Regions from separate parts of the Streptomyces sp. NPDC088350 genome, predicted to be linked through region 1. Evidence: riboswitches for the same ligand, from Rfam matches in the RefSeq annotation. Region 1 holds a riboswitch; each other region holds the start of a gene.
The links. Region 1 has a riboswitch for thiamine pyrophosphate ahead of thiC (phosphomethylpyrimidine synthase ThiC). Riboswitches for the same ligand answer to the same signal wherever they lie in the genome.

Region 1 (7,258 bases):
CCCGACGGCATCGGCGTCATCGACCTGGTGATGCGCCTGTCCGCCGAGGCCGCCGCGGCCGGCGGCTACTGCAAGGCGCTCATGGGCAACCACGAGCTGCTCCTGCTCGGCGCGAAGCGGTTCGGCGACACCCCCGTCAACTCCGGCGCGGGCACCGCCACCTTCCAGGCGGCCTGGCTGCTCAACGGCGGCCAGAAGACCGACATGGACCGCCTCCAGGACGTCCACCTGCAGTGGATGGCCCGTCTGGACGCCATGGAGGAGGTCGACGGCCATCTGCTCGTCCACTCCGACACCACCGCCTACCTCGACTACGGCGACTCGATCGAGGCCGTCAACGACAACGTCCGCGAGACCCTCACGCGCAACGACGCGGACGAGGTGTGGGACGTGTTCCGCAAGTTCACCAAGCGCTTCTCCTTCCGCGACGAGGGCGGCGCCGAACACGTCCGCTCCTTGCTCGACATGTACGGCGGGACCCGGATCGTCCACGGCCACAGCCCGATTCCCTATCTCCTGGGCGACGTCGGCTCCGAGGACGGCGAGGACACCGCCGGTCCCGTGGTCGAGGGACCGCACGTCTACGCCGAGGGACTGGCCATCGCGATGGACGGCGGAGTGACCATGGCCGGAAAACTGCTGGTCCAGCAACTGCCCCTGGATATCTGAGCGTTTATCGGGCAGACGTCCCCCTCGGAGGACCGGCGGACGACAGCGCTGGCCAGGGGCCAATTTCTGGAAACCCCCTGTCACCGTGTGCCGTCGCCGCTCTACCATCGCCTTATCCGTAGCAGGCTCCCCTCCGTTTCTGCCCGACGGCTCGTTGGCATGCGAGCCCCAAGCCCTACGGAGCATCGGGGGATGCACATGAACAGCGTTCCGCAGCACCTGCACAGCGAGGACCGCCAGGAGTACGAGCGGATCCTCGACGAGGCGCTGCGCTCCGCCCCTACCCGCCCGGAACTGGCCGCTGTCGGTAAGCGGCTCAACCCCGAACAGCTGCGCACCATGGCGCTGAACGCCACCGCACTCATCACGGCGGCCGCGGCGACCGAGTACCAGCACTACGTGAAGGTCCGCGAGGAACTGCGCCATCCGGCGTCGTCCACCCCGTCGTCCGTCGGCGAGACCGGCTCCGCGGAGCCGGACGCCGCGGGTGCGATGGGGCTCGCCACCACCCTGGGGGAGGCTGCCGAGGGTGCGGGTGCCGTCGCCGTCGCCGCCGTCCTCACCCCCGTCCTCGCCGGCACGGCCGCGGCGATCTTCCTGCTCGTGGGCTACATCCTCAAGATGCTCACCCCCGAACCGGCGTTCGCCCAGACCATGCTCACCGCCGGATGGGTGTTCGGCGCCATGACGGCCGCGGCGATCCTCGTCGCCGCCGTCGGCCTGCTGCTCACCGCCCTGCGCAACCGGCCCTCACCCGACACCGGCCCCTACGGCGAGTCGGGCGGCGAAGTGGCCCGGGCCAGGGATGCCTGGCACGACGCCCTCCTGGAACGCGGCATCCTGCCGTTCCTCCAAGAGGCGCTCGCGACTCCAGGAGCGGCACCAGTGCGCCGTACGACGCCCCCGGGCCCGAGTCGCATGCCGCACCTCGGCTACGACCGCCCCGGCTTCTCCAGCCCCGACGACGGCCCGGAGCCGGGCCACCGCCCGAGCTTCAGCAGCCCGGACTTCAGCAGTCCGGATTTCGGGGGGCCCGAGCACGCGCCGGAGTAGCCCCTCGGCTTGCGCCCCCACCCAGGGGAGCGCAAGCCGAACACCCGGTCACAGGGGCCGCGGAGCCGTGCCCTCGTCGAACTCTCCCCGACTCCCCGCCCTGCTCACGCCGGATGTCGCGGGAGATCTTCATTGAGGACAGCTACACCCATGAAATGCCGTATGGCAGGTCGTACCGCCTATTACGCGTTGTGGGCGGGCAGCTCAGCCGCGCTGACGATGCCACGGACTCCAAGGTTCGATCGGCAGTGGTCACTGGCTTGGTCGACGATCACGCCGCAACCGCCCCAGCGACTGCCACACTCTTCGACCATCAACCGGACAGCTGTCGCCTGACTGCCAGTCTCGATCCAGTCGTCAACCATCAGCACCAAGTCCGTCGGGGTCAGCGACGCCCTTTGAAGGCGTAGCTCGTGGCGGATGCCGCGGTAATCGGGAGCGGTCTGCCGGACGGCCTTCACGCCCGGAAAGAGTCCGGCTTGCTTGCGCACCGGGACGAATCCGACCCCAAGTTCGATGGCGGCTGCCGCCCCGAGCAGGAATCCTCGGGACTCGATGCCACAGACAGCCGTGATGTCGTCCTGTTTGAACGGGTCCACCAGACCACGGACAACCAGGGCGAGCGCCTTGGGGTCGCGGAAGATCTTCCACACATCGGCGTGGCCGTCGATCCACTGGAAGTGCTCAAGCGTGAGGCTGCGCGCAGTGGTCGACATGGTCGCGAGTCTCGTGTCCCCCTGTCAGCTGGGCAACTCAATATGCGGTCGACACCACCAACCACCACCGGACCCACCGGCGTCCACAAACAGTTGCGACGAAACGCCGCCCCGACAGCGGAGCTTCTCGGAGCGGCGCTCGTGTGAGCGTCAGTCAGCGAGCGGCAGGTACACCCGGCTCCCGCTGGCCGCGAACTCCTTCGACTTCTGCAGCATCCCCTCGGCGACCTCCTCAGCCGTCGCCCCCGCAGCCGCCGTACCACCGAACTGCGCTGTGATGCTTTGGCTGATCTTCATCGAGCAGAACTTCGGCCCGCACATCGAGCAGAAGTGCGCCGTCTTGGCCGGCTCCGCCGGAAGCGTCTCGTCGTGGAATTCCCGTGCCGTGTCCGGGTCGAGGGCCAGGTTGAACTGGTCCTCCCAGCGGAACTCGAAGCGGGCGTCGGACAGCGCGTCGTCCCATTCCTGCGCACCGGGGTGCCCCTTGGCGAGGTCGGCTGCGTGGGCGGCGATCTTGTAGGTGATGACGCCGGTCTTGACGTCGTCACGATTGGGCAGGCCCAAGTGCTCCTTGGGCGTGACATAGCAGAGCATGGCCGTGCCCCACCAGGCGATCATCGCGGCACCGATGCCGGAGGTGATGTGGTCGTACGCCGGCGCGACGTCCGTCGTCAGCGGGCCGAGCGTATAGAACGGAGCTTCATCACAGATCTCCTGCTGAAGGTCGATGTTCTCCTTGATCTTGTGCATCGGGACATGTCCCGGGCCCTCGATCATGGTCTGTACATTGAAACGCTTCGCGATCGTGTTGAGTTCCCCGAGCGTCCGCAACTCCGCGAACTGCGCCTCGTCGTTGGCGTCCGCGATCGACCCCGGCCGCAGGCCGTCACCCAGCGAGTAGGTGACGTCGTAGGCGGCGAGGATCTCGCACAGCTCCTCGAAGTTCTCGTACAGGAAAGACTCCTTGTGGTGCGCCAGGCACCACGCCGCCATGATCGAGCCGCCGCGCGAGACGATGCCGGTCTTGCGGTTCGCCGTCAGCGGTACGAACGGCAGCCGCACGCCCGCGTGAACCGTGATGTAGTCCACACCCTGTTCGGCCTGTTCGACGACCGTGTCCTTGTAGATCTCCCAGGTCAGCTCCTCGGCGCGGCCGTCGACCTTTTCGAGCGCCTGATAGAGCGGCACCGTGCCGATGGGGACGGGGGAGTTGCGCAGCACCCACTCGCGGGTGGTGTGGATGTTGCGGCCGGTGGACAGGTCCATGACCGTGTCGGCGCCCCAGCGGGTCGCCCAGGTCATCTTCTCGACCTCCTCCTCGATGGAGGAAGTGACCGCGGAATTGCCGATGTTGGCGTTGACCTTCACCAGGAACCGCTTGCCGATGATCATCGGCTCGATCTCGGGATGATTGACGTTGGCTGGCAGCACCGCCCGCCCGGCCGCGATCTCCTCCCGGACCACCTCGGGCGAAACGTTCTCCCGTACGGCCACGAACTCCATCTCGGGCGTGATCTCGCCCCGTCGCGCGTAGGCGAGCTGCGTGACCGCCACGCCGTCGCGTCCGCGTCGCGGCTGACGAGGCCGCCCGGGGAAGACCGCGTCGAGGTTGCGCAGCCCACCGCGCGGTGAGGTGTGCTTGATTCCGTCGTCCTCGGGGCGAACGGGACGGCCCGCGTACTCCTCGGTGTCGCCGCGGGCGATGATCCAGTTCTCCCGCAGCGGCGCCAGCCCCCTGCGGACATCGGTGTCGACGAGCGGATCGGTGTACGGGCCGGAGGTGTCGTACAGCGTCACCGACTCCCCATTGGTGAGGTGCACCTGACGGACCGGCACCCGCAGATCGGGGCGCGAGCCCGCGACGTACCCCTTGTGCCAGCCGATGCGCCGCTCGGCCTCCGTCGGCTTTCCGTTCGCCGCGGACTGCTCGGCCTCTGTGGACTGCCCGGCCCGCGCGAACTCTTCGCCCGGAATGGGCTGTTCGTCCTGGCTGAAGGCAGACGTGCGTACGTCCTTGTTGGTCATGAGACCTACTCCCTACGCCGGCATTACCCGGTAACAGGTTCGGCGGTCGACGCAGCGGCTTCCGTCAGCCGATGTTTCATGTGAAACATCACTCGATTCAGGTGACGTTTCCCGTGAAACATCGCAGAGACGAAGGTCAGCGCCCTCTCAGCCCGGTGCTCCGAGCTCCCGCGTGTGCAAAGGTGCCTCCACGCTAGCGTCATAAGTGGCGCGGTGAACAGTGGGCCTCCGGCGTTCTTGCGATGATCGGGCGGTGACCACGACGCAGCAGCCCCCGTACCCGCCGACCGGGCCGCCCCATGGCCACGACCACGGTCCCGGAGGCGACCACGGCCACGGGTCCGGGGACGACCATGGTTCCGGATCGGGTTCCGGGGACGACCACGGCTCCAGCGGGGACGGCGGACACGGTTCCGGTGCGGGCGGCGGACACGGTCATTCCCACAGTCACGGCCCCGCCGCCCCCGTCTCCCGGCATCTCCGAAAGGTCATCGCGGCGATCCTGATCCCGTTCACCGTGGCGGTCGTGGTCGGCATGGTGGTGCTGTGGCCCGGCGGCGCCCCGTCGCACAAGCGCACCGGGGTCGGCTTCGACCGGCAGACGCAGCAGGCGACGGTCACCAAGGTCGTCAGCGTGAGCTGCGCGTCGGTGAACGCCTCGGGCGGGAGCGCGACCGGGGACACCTCCACCGCCGAGGGCTCCTCCGCCCAGCAGGAGGCGGGCGGCACCTGCAAGAAGGCCACGGTCACGGTCGGCACCGGCAAGGACAAGGGCCGTACGTTCACGGAGATCGTGCAGCCCGACCAGTCACGGCAGTTGCATCAGGGCGAGAAGGTCGTGGTCGCGTACGAACCCTCCGCGCCCCGGGATCTGCAGTACTCGGTCGCCGATGTGAACCGCAAGTTCCCGATGGCGCTGCTCGCCGGCATCTTCGCGCTGGCCGTCGTGGTGGTGGGACGGCTGCGCGGTGTCATGGCACTGATCGCGCTGGCCATCAGCTTCATGATCCTGAACTTCTTCATCCTGCCCGCAATCCTGCACGGCTCGAACCCGCTGATCGTGGCGGTGGTCGGGTCGAGCGCCATCATGCTGATCGCCCTCTACATGTGCCACGGCCTGTCGGCCCGTACATCGGTGGCGGTGCTCGGCACGCTGATGTCGCTGGTGCTCATCGGCGTCCTGGGGTCGGTGTTCATCGGCTGGGCCGCGCTCACCGGTAACACGGACGACAACACGGGCCTGATCCATGGCCTTTACCCGTCGATCGACATGAGCGGTCTGCTCCTCGCCGGCGTCATCATCGGTTCGCTCGGTGTGCTCGACGATGTGACGGTCACGCAGACATCGGCGGTCTGGGAGCTGCACGAGGCCAACCCGTCGATGGGCTGGCGCGGGCTGTACCGCGCCGGCATCCGTATCGGCCGCGACCACATCGCCTCCGTCGTCAACACGCTCGTCCTCGCCTACGCGGGCGCCGCCCTGCCTCTGCTGCTGCTTTTCTCCATCGCGCAGAGCAGCGTCGGGGCGGTCGCCAACAGCGAGTTGGTAGCCGAGGAGATCGTGCGCACGCTGGTGGGTTCGATCGGCCTGGTCGCGTCGGTACCGGTCACCACGGCCCTCGCCGCCCTGGTGGTCTCGGCGGACCGACCGGGACCCGAGAAGGCTCCGGCGGGAGGACGGGCAGCGGCTACGGCGGGAGCACCGGCGGCGGCTACTGCGGCGCCGGGCGCCAAGCCCGCACCGGCACGCGGCGGGAAGGGCCGGCGCCGCAAGCACTGAGGACGGCGAGAACCGCCGCGCAGAGCTGAGCAGAAGCGTTACGCCAGCTAATCGGCCCAACACCGCCGTGACAGCGCTTCAGCCGGCGCTCTGTTCCTCTGCCAGGATGCGGTCCAACGCCTCGTCGAGGTGGGCGTCGAAGTCCGCGAGGGCACGCTCCTGACCGAGCGGAACCAGCCGGTCGGTGCGGTCGAGGAACGCCACGAGCGGTGCCGCGCCGGTGCGGAACAGCGCGTGGTCGCTGCCCACCTGAAGCCGGATCAGCACCTCGCCCAGCGTCTCGGGATCGACGGGGGCGATGTGCACATCCCCTTCCCCGCACGGCCTGCCCACCCCGTCGATCAGCAGCTCCCGGCCGAAGGTCCAGGTCACCGGGGCGTCCCCCGGCAGATGGAAGGTCAGCCGCACGGCGTACGGATCGCATGTCTCGTAGCCCAGTTCGACCGGGATACGGAAGGAGAGCTCCTCGGAGACGAGGAAGCTCATCATGACCTCTGCCTGTACGGACTCGCGCATCGCCTATCCCGTCAATTGCCGCCGACTGGCTGGGAATGATCCCTGTGACACTGAAGGAATATTGCTGAACGTGCACGGCAGATCACAAGGAGTAATTTTTCAGATGCTGATAGAGAGCGCGAGCGACCCCACAAGCCTGCCGACCTCGGTCTGCAGTTGCCGGGCCGCGGCCGGCAGCCGTTCGGCCTGATGCGCGGGCAGGGAGATGGCCATCGTGGCGGCCGTGGTGCCGAGCGTGATCGGAATCGCCGCGCAGACCGTCCCCAGCGCGTACTCCTGACGCTCCACCACCGGCTCCATCCGCCGCATCCCGTCCAGGCGCCGCAGCAGGGAGTGGCCGTCCCGCACGGTGTACGGGGTGAGGGACCGCACGGGGAAACGGTCGAGGTGGTCGCGCCGGGCCTCCTCGTCCAGCTGAGCCAGCAGACACTGCCCGATCGCGTGCGCGTGCCCCGTCTCACGGAAGTCGGCCCACTCCTCGACCGCCGGATTGCCCGGG
Region 2 (7,258 bases), on a different contig from region 1:
GTACGACGAAGGGGACGCCGACCAGCGCCTGCGCGAGCGGCACCAGGATCCATGAACTCCGCAGATCCAGCGGGGGTGTGTCGAGCGAGATCAGGAAGCCGAAGCCGACCGTGACCGCCGACACCCCGAGCGGCAGCATCAGCAGCGCGTCGAAGCCCCGCACCAGGCGGCCCGCGTCGCGCCGGGTCAGAGCCGCGGCGGCGAGACCGCCGATCACCACCGCGATGGCGGTGGCGGCGACGGCGTACTCCAGCGAGTTGCCGATCGCGGCGATCGGCGGGACCAGGAACGTGCCGCCGTCGTCGTGGGTCAGCGCCCGGTAGTAGCCGAAGTCCGGTGAGTCCAGGGACCGTTGCACCAGCACGGCGAGCGGCAGCACGAGCAGTACGAGGACGGAGACGAGGACCCCGGCGAGCAGGGCCCACTGGCCGGCCCCGCGCGGGCGCCGTGCGGTCACCGACGGGTCCACGAGCCGTAGGGCCGTCTCCCGGCGTCGTACCGTCCAGGAGTGGACGCCGAGGATCGCGCCCACCGCGACGAACTGGACGATCGTCAGCACGGCCGCCGTGGACAGGTCGAAGATCTCGGAGGTCTGGCGGTAGATCTCCACTTCGAGGGTCGAGAAGGTCGGGCCGCCGAGGATCTGCACCACGCCGAAGGACGTGAAGGTGAAGAGGAAGACCATCAGCGCGGCGGCGGCCACGGCGGGCGCGAGCGCGGGCAGCGTCACCTTCCGCCAGGCCCGGAGCCGGGAAGCGCCGAGCATCCGCGCGGCCTCCTCCTGACGCGGGTCGAGCTGGGCCCAGAGGCCGCCCACCGTCCGTACGACAACCGCGTAGTTGAAGAAGACGTGCGCGAGCAGGATGGCCCACACGGTGGTGTCCAGCCGTACGCCCCACAGGTCGTCGAGGAGTCCGCCCCGGCCGACGAGCGCGAGGAACGCCGTACCGACGACGACCGTCGGCAGCACGAAGGGGACCGTCACGACGGCCCGCAGCACCTGCCGGCCCGGGAAGTCGAAGCGCGCGAAGACATACGCGCCGGGGAGCGCGATCAGCAGCGTGAGCGCGGTGGACGCGAGCGCCTGCCAGGTGGTGAACCACAGGACGTGCCGGATGTCGGACTGCGCGAGCACGTCCCCGATCCGGCCCCACTGCCAGGCGCCGTCGACCTTGAGACCGCGCGCGACGATCGCGGCGACCGGGTAGGCGAAGAACACCGCGAAGAACGCGACGGGCAGGGCCATGAGGCCGAGCCGCGTCGCGCTGCCCTTACGGGAGGACCTCCGCGGGGCTGCTTCAGCTACTTCAGTACGAGCGAGGTCCACGACTTGACCCACTGGTCGCGGTCGGCGGCGATCTTCGCGGGCGCCATGGTCGCGGGGTCCGGGGCCTGGCGGCCGTACTTCACGAACTCCTGCGGCACCTGGGCGCCTTCGATCACCGGGTAGACGAACATGTTGAGCGGCATGTCCTCCTGAAACTCCTTGGTGAGCAGGAAGTCGATGAAGGCCTTGCCCCCCTTGGTGTTCTGGGCGTTGCTGAGCAGTCCCGCGTACTCGGTCTGCCGGAAGCAGGTGCCGTACGACACCCCGGTGGGCGCGGTGGTCGGCTTCGGGTCGCCGTAGATGACCTCGGCGGGCGGCGAGGAGGCGTACGAGACGACGAGGGGCCGGTCGCCGCCCGCCTTCTTGCCGCCTGCGGAGCCGGAGAACTCCTGGTCGTAGGCCTGCTCCCAGCCGTCGACGACCTTCACGCCGTTGGCCTTGAGCTTCGTCCAGTACGCCTGCCAGCCGTCGTCGCCGTACTGTGCGGCGCTGCCGAGCAGGAAGCCGAGGCCGGGTGAGGAGGTGGCGGCGTTCTCGGTGACGAGGAGGTTCTTGTACTCGGGCTTGACCAGGTCCGCGAACGAGGTCGGCGGGGTCAGCTTGTGCTTGCTGAACCAGGCCGTGTCGTAGTTGACGCAGATGTCGCCGGTGTCGATCGGGGTGACCCGGTGCTTGGTCTCGTCGACGCGGTACGCGGGCTTGACGGTGGCCGAGCCCTTCGCGTCGTAGGACTGGAAGAGACCGTTGTCGAGCGCACGGGAGAGCAGGGTGTTGTCGACGCCGAAGAAGACGTCGCCCTGGGGGTTGTCCTTGGTGAGGATCGCCTTGTTGACGGCCTGTCCGGCGTCGCCGTCCTTGAGGACCTTGACGGTGTAGCCGGACTGCTTCTCGAAGTCCTTGAGGACGCTCTTCGAGACGGCCCACGAGTCGTGGCTGACGAGGGTGACGGTCTTGTCGGATCCGGAGCCGCCGCCCTGGTCCGACCCCGACCCGCACGCGGAGAGCGTGACCAGGCCGAGGCCGACGAGGACAGCACAGTACTTCTTGGTGTTCACGGTGATGACCGAACTTCCTACCCAGAATGACCTGGGCGAGGTTCAGAGGGTCTGCGGCCCGATTGCCGCACTCTCAGCGCTGCGCGCTCCCCTGTCGGATATGAAGATGTACGTACAGGTCGTACGAGTGAAGGTTACCTCTCGGTGGCCGCGAGCTGGCCACACGCTCCGTCGATCTCCTGGCCCCGGGTGTCCCGGACGGTGACCGGCACCCCGTGGGCCGCGATGGCCTCGACGAACGCCTTCTCGTCCTCGGGACGGGAGGCGGTCCACTTCGAGCCAGGCGTCGGGTTCAGCGGGATGAGATTGACGTGCACGGGCTTGCCCTTGAGGAGGCGGCCGAGGCGGTCACCGCGCCACGCCTGGTCGTTGATGTCGCGGATCAGCGCGTACTCGATGGACAGGCGGCGGCCCGACTTCGCCGCGTACTCCCAGCCGGCGTCGAGGACCTCGCGCACCTTCCACCGCGTGTTCACGGGGACCAGGGTGTCGCGCAGCTCGTCGTCGGGCGCGTGCAGCGAGATCGCGAGCCGGCACTTGAAGCCCTCGTCGGAGAAGCGGTGGATCGCCGGGACCAGTCCGACCGTCGAGACGGTGATCCCGCGCTGCGAGAGGCCGAGGCCGTCCGGCTCCGGGTCGGTCAGGGCGCGGATGGACTGGACGACCCGCTTGTAGTTGGCGAGGGGCTCGCCCATGCCCATGAAGACGATGTTGGAGAGGCGGGCGGGTCCGCCGGGAATCTCGCCGTCGCGCAACGCCCGCATACCGTCGACGATCTGGTGCACGATCTCGGCGGTGGAGAGATTCCGGTCGAGTCCGGCCTGTCCGGTCGCGCAGAACGGGCAGTTCATCCCGCAGCCCGCCTGCGAACTGATGCACATGGTCACCCGGTCCGGGTACCGCATCAGCACGGACTCGACGAGCGTCCCGTCGAACAGCCGCCACAGCGTCTTACGGGTGGTGTCCTGGTCGGTCGACAGATGCCGCACGACCGTCATCAGCTCAGGAAGCAGCGCCTCCTGGAGCTTGGCGCGCGAACCGGCGGGGATGTCGGTCCACTGCTCCGGGTCGTGCGCGAACCGCGCGAAGTAGTGCTGCGAGAGCTGCTTGGCGCGAAACGGCTTCTCCCCGATCGCGGCGACGGCTTCCTTGCGCTCGGCGGGCGTGAGATCGGCAAGGTGCCGCGGGGGCTTCTTGGCTCCGCGGGGGGCGACGAATGTGAGTTCTCCGGGCTTAGGCATGGCCCTACCAGTGTCGCAGACATACGAAGAGGGACTCGCCGCCCTGTGGACAACGAGCCCCTCGTACGCAAAACAGCAGGTCAGCTGGTTTTGTGGCGGCCTTTCAGCCGGACCCGACGAAGAGCACGAACATCAGCCACACCACCGGAGCCGTCGGCAGCAAGGAGTCCAAACGGTCCATGATGCCGCCGTGCCCCGGCAGCAGCGTGCCCATGTCCTTGATGCCGAGGTCCCGCTTGATCATGGACTCGCCGAGGTCGCCCAGCGTGGCGCTGGCCGCGACCGCGAGGCCCAGGAGGAGGCCCTGCCACCAGCTGCCGTCGTCGATCAGGAACTCCATGCACAGCGCGCCCGCCACCATCGCGAAGGACACCGCCCCGAACAGGCCCTCGCGGGTCTTGCCGGGGCTGATGCGCGGAGCGAGCTTGTGCGTGCCGAAGCGCCAGCCGACGGCGTAGGCGCCCGTGTCGCTGACCACGGTCAGCAGCAGGAACGTCATGACCCGCCAGGCGCCGTCGTCCGCGGTGAGCATCAGGGCGACGAACGTGGCCAGGAACGGCACGTAGAACGCCGCGAAGACGCCCGCCGTGACGTCCTTGAGGTAGCCCTCGGGCGGTTCCGTCATCCGCCAGACGAGGACGGCGAGCGCCGTGAGCGCCATGGCGACCCAGGCGCCCTCGGCGCCCCGGACGTATCCGGCGACGACCATCGCCGCGCCGCCGACCGCGAGGGGCACGAGGGGCGCCTTGATGCCCTTGCGCTCCTCCAGCCGCGAGGTCAGCTCCCACAGGCCCACGACGACGGCGACCGCTATCACGCCGACGAACACGGCCTTGACGACGAACAGGGACGCGATGATCACCGCGCCGAGTCCGACACCGACCCCTATGGCCGCACCCAGGTCCCGGCCCGCGCTCTTCTTCTGCGGGGCGGGCGCCGGTGGCGGGGCGTCGGGCATGGGCTCCGGATTCTGCGGCACCGCCTCGTAGGGCAGCGCGTGCGGCGTGTCAGAGGGCTGCGTCCGCGGGTCGTACGGCGGCGACTGCCGTACGTCGTACGGCGGCTGCTGTGTCTCGTCGCGGAACAAGGGGCCGCTCAGCCGAGCGGCCCCCCGGTCGTCATCCTGGTGTCCGCCGTATGCGGGCTCGTCGGGCACGATGGGCATGGGGCGAGTCTGCTGCGCCTCAGGCGCATCGTACGTGGGACCCGCCGGGGCAGCCCCCTGGACAGGCCCCTGGTCGGACGGCCCCCAGTACCCGGCTTGTGGCGGTGCCCCCCAGGAAGAGTCGTTCATCAGACCTCGAGCAGCTCCGCTTCCTTGTGCTTGAGGAGCTCGTCCACCTGGGCGACGTACTTCGCCGTGGTGTCGTCGAGCTCCTTCTCCGCGCGACGGACCTCGTCCTCGCCGGACTCCTTGTCCTTGACGAGCTTGTCCAGGGCGTCCTTGGCCTTGCGGCGGACGGCGCGGATGGACACCTTGGAGTCCTCGGCCTTGGTCCGGGCGACCTTGATGTAGTCCCTGCGGCGCTCCTCGGTCAGCTCGGGGAACGTCACTCGGATGATGTTGCCGTCGTTGCTGGGATTGACGCCCAGGTCCGAGTCACGGATCGCCTGTTCGATGTTCCGCAGCGCGGTCTTGTCGAACGGGGTCACCACGGCCATGCGCGGCTCCGGCACGGAGAACGAAGCCAGCTGGTTGATCGGCGTCAGCGCTCCGTAGTAGTCCGCCACGATCTTGTTGAACATCGCCGGGTGCGCACGGCCGGTGCGGATCGCGGCGAAGTCCTCCTTGGCGACCACGACGGCCTTCTCCATCTTCTCCTCGGCCTCGAGGAGGGTCTCTTCGATCACCACTTGCTCCTGCGTGTCTTGAGTAGGCCCGGCTGCTGTGCTGTGTCGGCGTCGGCGGCCGGCTGCGTCGCGTCTTCTTTCTGCACGGTTCCCGACCGGCAGGACATTGTCCATCCCCCGGTCAGGGTCATCAGCCCTGGCTGCCTTGGTCACCCACAAGCGTGCCGATCTTCTCACCCTTGACGGCGCGGGCGATATTGCCCTCCGCCAGAAGCTCGAAGACCAGGATCGGAAGCTTGTTGTCGCGGCACAGGGTGATGGCGGTCATGTCCGCGACCTTGAGGTCCTGGGTGATGACCTCGCCGTAGCTGAGCGAGTCGAACTTGACGGCCGCCGAGTTCGTCTTCGGGTCGGAGTCGTAGACGCCGTCCACGCCGTTCTTGCCCATCAGCAGCGCCTCGGCGTTGATCTCCAGGGCGCGCTGGGCGGCGGTGGTGTCGGTGGAGAAGTACGGCATGCCCATACCGGCGCCGAAGATGACCACGCGGCCCTTCTCCAGGTGGCGCACGGCGCGCAGCGGGATGTACGGCTCGGCGACCTGGCCCATGGTGATGGCGGTCTGGACGCGGCTGTCGATGCCCTCCTTCTCCAGGAAGTCCTGGAGGGCGAGGCAGTTCATCACGGTGCCGAGCATGCCCATGTAGTCGGAGCGGGCCCGGTCCATGCCGCGCTGCTGGAGTTCGGCGCCGCGGAAGAAGTTGCCGCCGCCGATGACGACGGCGACCTCCGCGCCGTCCCGTACGACGGCCGCGATCTCACGGGCGATCTTGTGCACCACATCGGGGTCGACGCCCAGGCCCCCGCCGCCGGAGAAGGCCTCTCCGGACAGCTTCAACATGAACCTGCCGCGTACCTTGCCGTCGTCGCTCTTCTGGGCCTTGGTGGTCATGACGTTCTCGCCTCTTTTACGTGGTCGCACATACGAAGAAGGCCACTGCCGGTGGGGTGTCGTTCGCATCCCATGCTCGGCAATGGCCTCCTCGTCAGATCTGCTGTCGTCCGCCACGCGCGTGTGTGCGGCGGGATACGCCAGCAATACAGCCGACTGCTGACGACCCTAGCGGGATTCCGCCGGGCGCCGCGCGTCGATCGCGGTACGGACTCAGATGCCGACCTTGATGCGCGTGAAGCGCTTCAGGGTGACACCCGCCTCGTCCAGAACCTTCTGGACGGACTTCTTGGGGTCGAGCGCGTACGGCTGACCGAGCACCGTCGCGTCCTTGAAGAAGCCGTTGACGCGACCCTCGACGATCTTGGCGATCGCGGCCTCGGGCTTGCCCTCGGCGCGGGTGGTCTCCTCGGCGATGCGACGCTCGGACTCGACGACCTCGGCCGGCACGTCCTCCTTGGCCAGGTACTTCGGCGCGAAGGCGGCGATGTGCTGGGCGACACCGCGGGCGACCTCGGCGTTCGGCTTGTCCAGCTCGACGAGGACACCGATCTGCGGCGGCAGGTCGGGCATCGTGCGGTGCATGTACGCGGAGACGTAGCCGTCGGTGTACTGGGCGAAGCGGTCCAGGACGATCTTCTCGCCCAGGTTCGCGTTGGCCTCGTCGACGAACGCCTGAACCGTCTTGCCGGGCTCGATCTCGGACGCGAGGAGCGCCGCGATGTCGGCCGGGGAGGTGGCGGCGACGTGCTGGGCGATCTGGCCCGCGACGGCCTGGAACTTCTCGCCCTTGGCGACGAAGTCCGTCTCGCACTTCAGCTCGACCAGGACACCGGAGGTGTTGTCGTCGGCGATGACGGAGACCACGGCGCCGTTCTCGGCGGAGCGGCCCTCG
Region 3 (7,258 bases), on a different contig from region 1:
GCCGCGTACGTCAGTCCCTGCGGGTGCGCCACCCAGTCGGCCATGGGGTCGCCGGGCGGGTCGCCGCGCACGGCGAGGATGTTGCGGATCCCGGCGTCGGCGTACTGGCCGATGATGTTGCGCAGTTCGGCGACGGAGTGGTTGACCGCGGTGAGGTGGGCGACCGGGGTGAGCGTCGTGTCGGCGACGATCTGCTCGGTCTCCTTGACGGTGCCCGCGCGGGTCGAGCCGCCGGCGCCGTAGGTCACGGAGACGAAGTCGGGGGCGACCCCCTCGACCCTTCGCAGCGCGCTCCACAGGTTCCGCTCGCCCTTGGGGGTCTTCGGCGCGGAGAACTCGAACGAGTACGTCCCCTTGCCGGTCGCGAGCATGTCCCGCACGGTACGTGCGCGATCAGTCCTGGTGGATGCGGTTCCGAAGGCCATACCCGCAGGTTAGTCAGGGGGCGCCGGTCACCCAACCGGAACGGGGAATTTGCCTGGTTTGTCGCCCTCTTGTCCACCCATCGGACAACCGCGCGACCCCTGGACGGTCGCCGTCAGAGCTGCCGGAGCCGCTTGGCGAACTCCGCCGCCGCCGCTCCCGGGTCGCCGGCCTCCGTGATGGCCCGTACGACGACGACTCTGCGGGCGCCCGCTGCGAGCACCTCGTCGAGGTTGCCGAGGTCGATGCCGCCGATGGCGAACCAGGGGCGGTCGGTGCCGAGGGCGGCCGTGTACCGGACCAGGTCGAGGCCCGGGGCGTGGCGGCCGGGCTTGGTGGGAGTCGGCCAGCAGGGGCCGGTGCAGAAGTAGTCCACGCCCTCCTGGACCGCGGCTGCGGCGGCCTCCGACTCGGCATGCGTGGAGCGCCCGATCAGTACGTCGTCGCCGAGGATCGCGCGGGCCGCGGGGACCGGGAGGTCGCCCTGGCCCAGGTGCAGTACGTCGGCGCCGGCGGCGTGGGCGACGTCCGCGCGGTCGTTGACCGCGAGCAGCCTGCCGTGCCGGGCGCAGGCGTCGGCGAACACCTGGAGGTGCTCCAGCTCCTCGGCGGCCTCCATGCCCTTGTCGCGCAGCTGCACGATGTCGACCCCGCCGGCCAGGACTGCGTCCAGGAACTCCGCGAGGTCGCCCTGGCGCCGACGTGCGTCCGTGCAGAGGTAGACCCGGGCGTCGGCGAGTTCCGCGCGAGCGGCGGTCGCGGCGGTGTCGGCCATGCGTGTGTCCCCCGTTGTCGTTGCGTGGTGGTCCTGCGTACGGGCCGCGCTGGAGCGTGGCCGCGGCCCGTACACCGGTCGGTCGTGCGGGTCAGACGGCGAGCGCCTGGGCGCGGCGCTTCACCTCCGTGCCGCGATTCTCGCTCAGCGCCTGCGCGGGCGTGCCGGGCAGGCTGGGGTCGGGGGTGAAGAGCCACTCGAGCATCTCTTCGTCGGAGAAGCCGTCGTCCCGCAGGAGCGTCAGGGTCCCCGTGAGGCCCTTGACGACCTTCTGCTCGGTCCCGTCGATGAAGGCGGCGGGGACGTGCAGCGCGCGGTTCTCACCACGGCGTACGGCGATGACTTGGCCGTCCTTGACCAGCTGCCGCACGCGTGTCACCTCGACATCGAGCATCTCTGCGATGTCGGGCAGCGTGAGCCAGGCGGGGACGAGAGCATCGATCTTTGCGTCAATCTCGGTCACGTAAACAGCGTGCCATCCCGGACTGACAGTCGGAAGTCGGGCCGGTCCGACCCGGGGGTTCGAACTAGGCGATAGCGGCCTTCATCGGGAGAGAAGGGTCCGCCAGCAGCTCGGGATTCATCGGGGTGCCCGACTCGATCATCCGGCGGCCCTGGGCCAGGTCGCGGGGGCGGCCGACGGCCAGGAGGGCCACCAGACGGCCTTCGCGCAGCCAGCACACGCTCCAGGCCGGGGTGGTCGGGTCACCGCGCCACAGGGTGGTGTCGGCGGACGCGTGGTGGCCCGCGTACTGGACGAAGCGGCCGAACTGCTCGGACCAGAAGTAGGGCACCGGGTCGTAGACCGCCGGCATCTCTCCGATGATGTTCGCGGCGACCGTGCGGGGGCCCTGGAGGGCGTTGTCCCAGTGGTGGACCAGAAGTCGCTCGCCGTACCTTCCCGAAGGGAAGGAGGCGCAGTCGCCGACCGCGTACACGTCCGGCACCGAGGTGCGCAGCCCCTCGTCGGCCAGGACCTCGCGGTGTGCGCCCAGTTCGATGCCGGCGCCCGTCAGCCAGGCGGTGGCGGGGCGGGCGCCGATGCCGACCACGACGGCGCCCGCGGGCAGCAGTGAGCCGTCGTCGAGCACCACCGCGCCGGGTTCGACGTGCTTCACGCGTGCGTGCGTCCGCAGTACGGCTCCGGCGTCGGCGTACCAGGCGGCCATCGGGGCGGCCACCTCGGCGGGCAGCGCGCCCGCGAGCGGCCGGTCGGCGGCCTCTACGACGGTCACCGCGCAGCCCGCCTCGCGCGCGGCCGTGGCGAACTCCGCGCCGATCCAGCCCGCGCCGACGACCACGATGTCGTGCTGCCGCGCGAGCACCGGCCGCAGCCGCTCGGCGTCGTCCAGGGTGCGCAGCAGATGCACGCCGGGGACGCCGTCGGCGCCCGGCAGCCGGATCGGTTCGGCGCCGGTGGCGAGCACGAGGACGTCGTAGGGCACCGGGCCCTCGGCGGTGTCCAGTTCGTGGTCGGCGGGGCGTACGCCCAACACCTCGCGCCCCAGCCGCACTTCGATGCCGAGCGCCTCGAAGTCGACGTCGAAGGCGGAGCCCTCGGCCTTGCCGAGCAGGACGGCCTTGGACAGCGGCGGCCGGTCGTAGGGCTGATGGGGTTCCGCGCCGATCAGTGTGACGGTGCCGGTGAAGCCCTGATCCCGCAGGGCGACGGCGGTCTGCACCCCGGCCATGCCCGCGCCGACGACGACCACGCGCCGTACCGCCACCGCACCCTGTTCCCGCGTCTGCTCGCTCACCCGATCACCATAGACACCTGACAATTCGTCAGTCAGGGGGCGCGTGAGGTGACCTGTTCCACAATGCCGACGGCGGGCTAGGCTGGCCAAGGTAAAGCACTCGCGGGAGTCCGGACGTACCGGGCTGAGAGGGAGGCTGGCGGCCTCCGACCGTACGAACCTGATCCGGGTCATGCCGGCGAAGGGAGGGGCTGGACGCCCATGCCTGCACGTACGTCAGACGTCCTCGTCGTCGGGGGCGGAATCATCGGACTGGTCACGGCCTGGCGCGCGACGCGACGCGGGTTCGCCACGGCCGTCGTGGACCCGGGGCCGGGCGGCGGCGCCGCGCAGGTGGCCGCCGGCATGCTGGCCGCCGTAACGGAACTGCACCACGGCGAACAGACCCTGCTCGCCCTCAATCTCGCCTCGGCGCACCGCTACCCGGACTTCGTCGCCGAGCTGACCGACCTCACCGGCCTCGACCTCGGCTATCGGCGCTGCGGCACCCTCGCCGTCGCCCTGGACGCCGACGACCGGGCCCATCTGCGCGAACTGCACGCCCTGCAGCACCAGTCGGGGCTCGACTCCGAGTGGCTGTCCGGGCGCGAGTGCCGGCGCCTGGAGCCGATGCTCGCGCCGGGCGTGCGCGGGGGGCTCAGGGTCGACGGCGACCACCAGGTCGACCCGCGGCGGCTCGCGGGGGCGCTGGTGGCCGCCTGCGAGCGTGCCGGGGTCGTCTTCCACCGGACCTGGGCCGAGCGGCTCACGGTCGAGCGGGACCGCGCCACGGGCGTCGTCACGCGCGAGGGCGAAGCGCTGGGCGCGGGCCAGGTGGTGCTCGCGGCCGGCAGCCTCAGCGGGCGGCTGAAGGGGGTCCCGGACGACGTCCTGCCGCCCGTACGGCCCGTGAAGGGACAGGTGCTGCGGCTGACCGTGCCGGAGCGGTACGCGCCGTTCCTGAACCGGACCGTGCGGGCCGTGGTGCGCGGCAGCCAGGTGTATCTGGTGCCGCGCGAGAACGGCGAGCTGGTCGTCGGCGCCACCAGCGAGGAACTGGGCTGGGACACCACGGTGACCGCGGGCGGCGTCTACGAACTGCTGCGCGACGCCCACGAGTTGGTCCCCGGGATCACCGAACTCCCGCTCACCGAGACCCGCGCCGGACTGCGCCCGGGGTCCCCCGACAACGCGCCGCTGCTCGGCCCGACCGAGTTGCCGGGACTGCTGCTGGCCACCGGGCACTACCGCAACGGCGTGCTGCTCACACCGGTCACCGGCGACGCCCTGGCACACGCGCTGGCCACCGGTGAACTCCCGGACGAGGCACGCCCGTTCACGCCGAAACGGTTCGGCGCCGGAGCACTCCTGGAGCAGCCCGTATGAACGTCTCCGTCAACGGGGAGCGCCGGGAGATCGCGCCCGGCACCGCTCTCGACACTCTCGTGCGTGCTCTGACCCCGGCTCCCTCCGGCGTGGCCGCCGCCCTCAACGAAACCGTCGTCCCGCGCGCGGAGTGGCCGTCGACGTCCCTCTCCGAGGGAGACCGCGTCGAGGTCCTCACCGCCGTCCAAGGAGGCTGACCCATGGCCGACGACCCCTTCGTCCTCGGTGGTACGTCCTTCACGTCCCGGCTGATCATGGGCACCGGAGGCGCGCCCAGCCTCGACGTCCTGGAGCGCGCGCTGGTGGCCTCCGGGACGGAGCTCACGACGGTCGCGATGCGGCGCGTCAACGCTTCCGTGCACGGTTCGGTGCTGTCCGTCCTGGAGCGGCTCGGCATCCGGGTGCTGCCCAACACCGCGGGCTGCTTCACGGCCGGCGAGGCGGTGCTGACGGCGCGGCTGGCGCGGGAGGCGCTGGGGACGGACCTGGTCAAGCTGGAGGTCATCGCGGACGAGCGGACACTGCTCCCGGACCCGATCGAGCTGCTCGACGCCGCCGAGACCCTGGTCGACGACGGCTTCACGGTGCTGCCGTACACGAACGACGATCCTGTGCTGGCGCGGAAGCTGGAGGACGTCGGGTGTGCGGCGATCATGCCGTTGGGGTCGCCGATCGGTTCCGGGCTCGGGATCCGCAACCCGCACAACTTCCAGTTGATCACCGAGCACGCGCGTGTACCGGTGATTCTGGACGCGGGGGCCGGTACGGCGTCCGACGCGGCGTTCGCGATGGAGCTGGGGTGTGCGGGGGTGATGCTTGCGTCGGCGGTGACGCGGGCGCGGGAACCGGTGTTGATGGCTTCGGCGATGCGGGGCGCTGTGGAGGCGGGGCGGTCGGCGTATCGGGCGGGGCGGATCCCCCGCCGGTATTTCGCCTCGGCGTCTTCTCCTGCGGAGGGGCTGGCACGGCTGGACCCGGAACGTCCGGCCTTCTGATCTCCCACCCGCGCGCCGCCCGTTTACGGTCGGCTGCAAAGTGGACCTCTCCTGTGGGGGTGCCTCGCCGCGGGAGGCTGCCCGTGCGTGGGATGCGTCACAGCTCCGCTGCAGTACCGCCCCGAAACTGGCCGAAAAGAGGGCGCTGTCAGTGTCGGCTCGTACACTCACCTGCGTGGATACGACCCTTCATGACCCTCTCGTCGGGCAGTTGCTCGACGGCCGGTATCGCGTCGACGCGCGGATCGCCGTCGGCGGGATGGCCACGGTCTACCGGGCCGTGGACACCCGCCTGGACCGGGTTCTCGCGCTCAAGGTGATGCACCCGACGCTGGCGGCCGACGCCACCTTCGTCGACCGGTTCATCCGCGAGGCCAAGTCGGTGGCACGGCTGGCTCATCCGAACGTGGTGCAGGTCTTCGACCAGGGCACCGACGGGTCGTACGTCTATCTGGCCATGGAGTACGTCGCCGGCTGCACCCTGCGGGACGTGCTGCGCGAGCGCGGGGCGCTGCAGCCGCGCGCCGCCCTCGACATCCTGGAGCCGGTGCTGGCCGCGCTGGGCGCCGCGCACCGGGCCGGGTTCGTGCACCGGGACATGAAGCCGGAGAACGTGCTCATAGGGGATGACGGCCGGGTCAAGGTCGCCGACTTCGGGCTGGTCAGGTCAGTCGACACGGTGACCAGCACCACAGGGTCGCTGCTCGGCACGGTGTCGTATCTCGCGCCGGAGCAGATCGAGGGCGGCACCGCCGACCCCCGGGTCGACGTGTACGCGTGCGGTGTCGTCCTGTACGAGATGCTGACCGGCCAGAAGCCGCACGACGGGGACTCCCCCGCGATCGTGCTCTACAAGCACCTGCACGAGGACGTCCCGCCGCCCTCGGCCGTCGTACCGGGTCTTGCGTACGCGCTGGACGAGCTGGTCGCCGCGGCCACCGCGCGCACCCCGGACATCCGGCCGTACGACGCGGTCGCGCTGTTCGGTCTGGTCCGCGAGGCACGGTCGGGGCTGCGCGACGAGCAGCTGGACGCGGTGCCGCCGCAGGCGCTGGCCTCGGAACATCCCCACGCCGAGAACCGCACGAGTGTGATCCCGCGCTCCCTGACCGTGCCCCGTCCGCTGCCCGTCAACGAGGACGACGAGCCCGGTGACCCGCTGAACCGGACCAGCCGGTTCGAGAGCGGGCCGCCGCTGCCGCCCCGGCGGCGCGACGCGCGGCGGCCCCGGCGCGGGCTGCTGGCGATCGTCGCCGCCGTACTGCTGATCATCGGGGTCGGGACGGGCGTCTGGTACATCAACTCCGGCCAGTTCACCAAGGTCCCGCCGCTGCTGGCGAAGACCGAGGCGCAGGCGAAGGAGCGGTTGCGGGAGGCGGGTCTCGACGTCAAGTCGGTCAAGCACGCCTACAGCGACACCGTGAAGCGCGGCACCGTCATCAGCACCGACCCGGTGGCCGGCGCCCGCATCAGGAACAACGACTCCGTGGCCCTGACCGTCTCCGACGGACCGGAGACCGTGAAGGTGCCCGATCTGACGGGCTACGTCCTGGACAAGGCGCAGGCCCTGCTGAAGCGGGACGGGCTGTCGGCCGGCATGGTCACCAAGGAGTTCAGCGACAGCGTCCCCAAGGGCTTCGTGATCAGCACGGACCCCGGGGCGGGCACGGAGCGCCACGCGGGCTCGGCGATAGCCCTGACCGTCAGCAAGGGCGCCGCGATCGACGTGCCCGACGTCACCGGTGAGGACCTGGACAACGCGAAGTCGGACCTCCAGGACGCCGGCCTGAAGGTGACGGTGTCGGCGACCGAGGTCAACTCCGAGTACGACGCGGGCCAGGTCGCCCAACAGACCCCGGCCGGCGACAGCCAGGCCGCCGACGGCGACACGGTGACGCTGACCCTGTCCAAGGGCCCGGAGATGGTCGAGGTCCCGAGCGTGG

Region 2: it holds a riboswitch for thiamine pyrophosphate, as region 1 does, so the genes downstream of both, ACIQBL_RS34580 (thiamine ABC transporter substrate binding subunit) here and thiC (phosphomethylpyrimidine synthase ThiC) in region 1, are expected to answer to the same signal.
Region 3: it holds a riboswitch for thiamine pyrophosphate, as region 1 does, so the genes downstream of both, thiO (glycine oxidase ThiO) here and thiC (phosphomethylpyrimidine synthase ThiC) in region 1, are expected to answer to the same signal.

Annotation. Positions count from the first base shown of each region.
Region 1 covers NZ_JBIVNL010000012.1:84,356-91,613, reverse strand. Annotated here, with positions in the region: gene ACIQBL_RS36325 (metallophosphoesterase) at 1-669, shown strand, start outside; gene ACIQBL_RS36320 (hypothetical protein) at 1,420-1,653, opposite strand; gene ACIQBL_RS36315 (phosphoribosyltransferase) at 1,905-2,438, opposite strand; gene thiC (phosphomethylpyrimidine synthase ThiC) at 2,589-4,463, opposite strand; TPP riboswitch at 4,456-4,645, opposite strand; gene ACIQBL_RS36305 (YibE/F family protein) at 4,717-6,243, shown strand; gene ACIQBL_RS36300 (SsgA family sporulation/cell division regulator) at 6,322-6,759, opposite strand; gene ACIQBL_RS36295 (IclR family transcriptional regulator) at 6,859-7,258, opposite strand, start outside.
Region 2 covers NZ_JBIVNL010000011.1:88,847-96,104, forward strand. Annotated here, with positions in the region: gene ACIQBL_RS34575 (ABC transporter permease) at 1-1,246, opposite strand, end outside; gene ACIQBL_RS34580 (thiamine ABC transporter substrate binding subunit) at 1,303-2,382, opposite strand; TPP riboswitch at 2,379-2,485, opposite strand; gene rlmN (23S rRNA (adenine(2503)-C(2))-methyltransferase RlmN) at 2,517-3,623, opposite strand; gene ACIQBL_RS34590 (phosphatidate cytidylyltransferase) at 3,727-4,917, opposite strand; gene frr (ribosome recycling factor) at 4,917-5,474, opposite strand; gene pyrH (UMP kinase) at 5,605-6,363, opposite strand; gene tsf (translation elongation factor Ts) at 6,577-7,258, opposite strand, start outside.
Region 3 covers NZ_JBIVNL010000007.1:133,326-140,583, reverse strand. Annotated here, with positions in the region: gene metF (methylenetetrahydrofolate reductase [NAD(P)H]) at 1-425, opposite strand, end outside; gene thiE (thiamine phosphate synthase) at 539-1,198, opposite strand; gene ACIQBL_RS25235 (Rv2175c family DNA-binding protein) at 1,290-1,661, opposite strand; gene ACIQBL_RS25230 (NAD(P)/FAD-dependent oxidoreductase) at 1,726-2,955, opposite strand; TPP riboswitch at 3,048-3,159, shown strand; gene thiO (glycine oxidase ThiO) at 3,157-4,320, shown strand; gene thiS (sulfur carrier protein ThiS) at 4,317-4,517, shown strand; gene ACIQBL_RS25215 (thiazole synthase) at 4,521-5,315, shown strand; gene pknB (Stk1 family PASTA domain-containing Ser/Thr kinase) at 5,491-7,258, shown strand, end outside.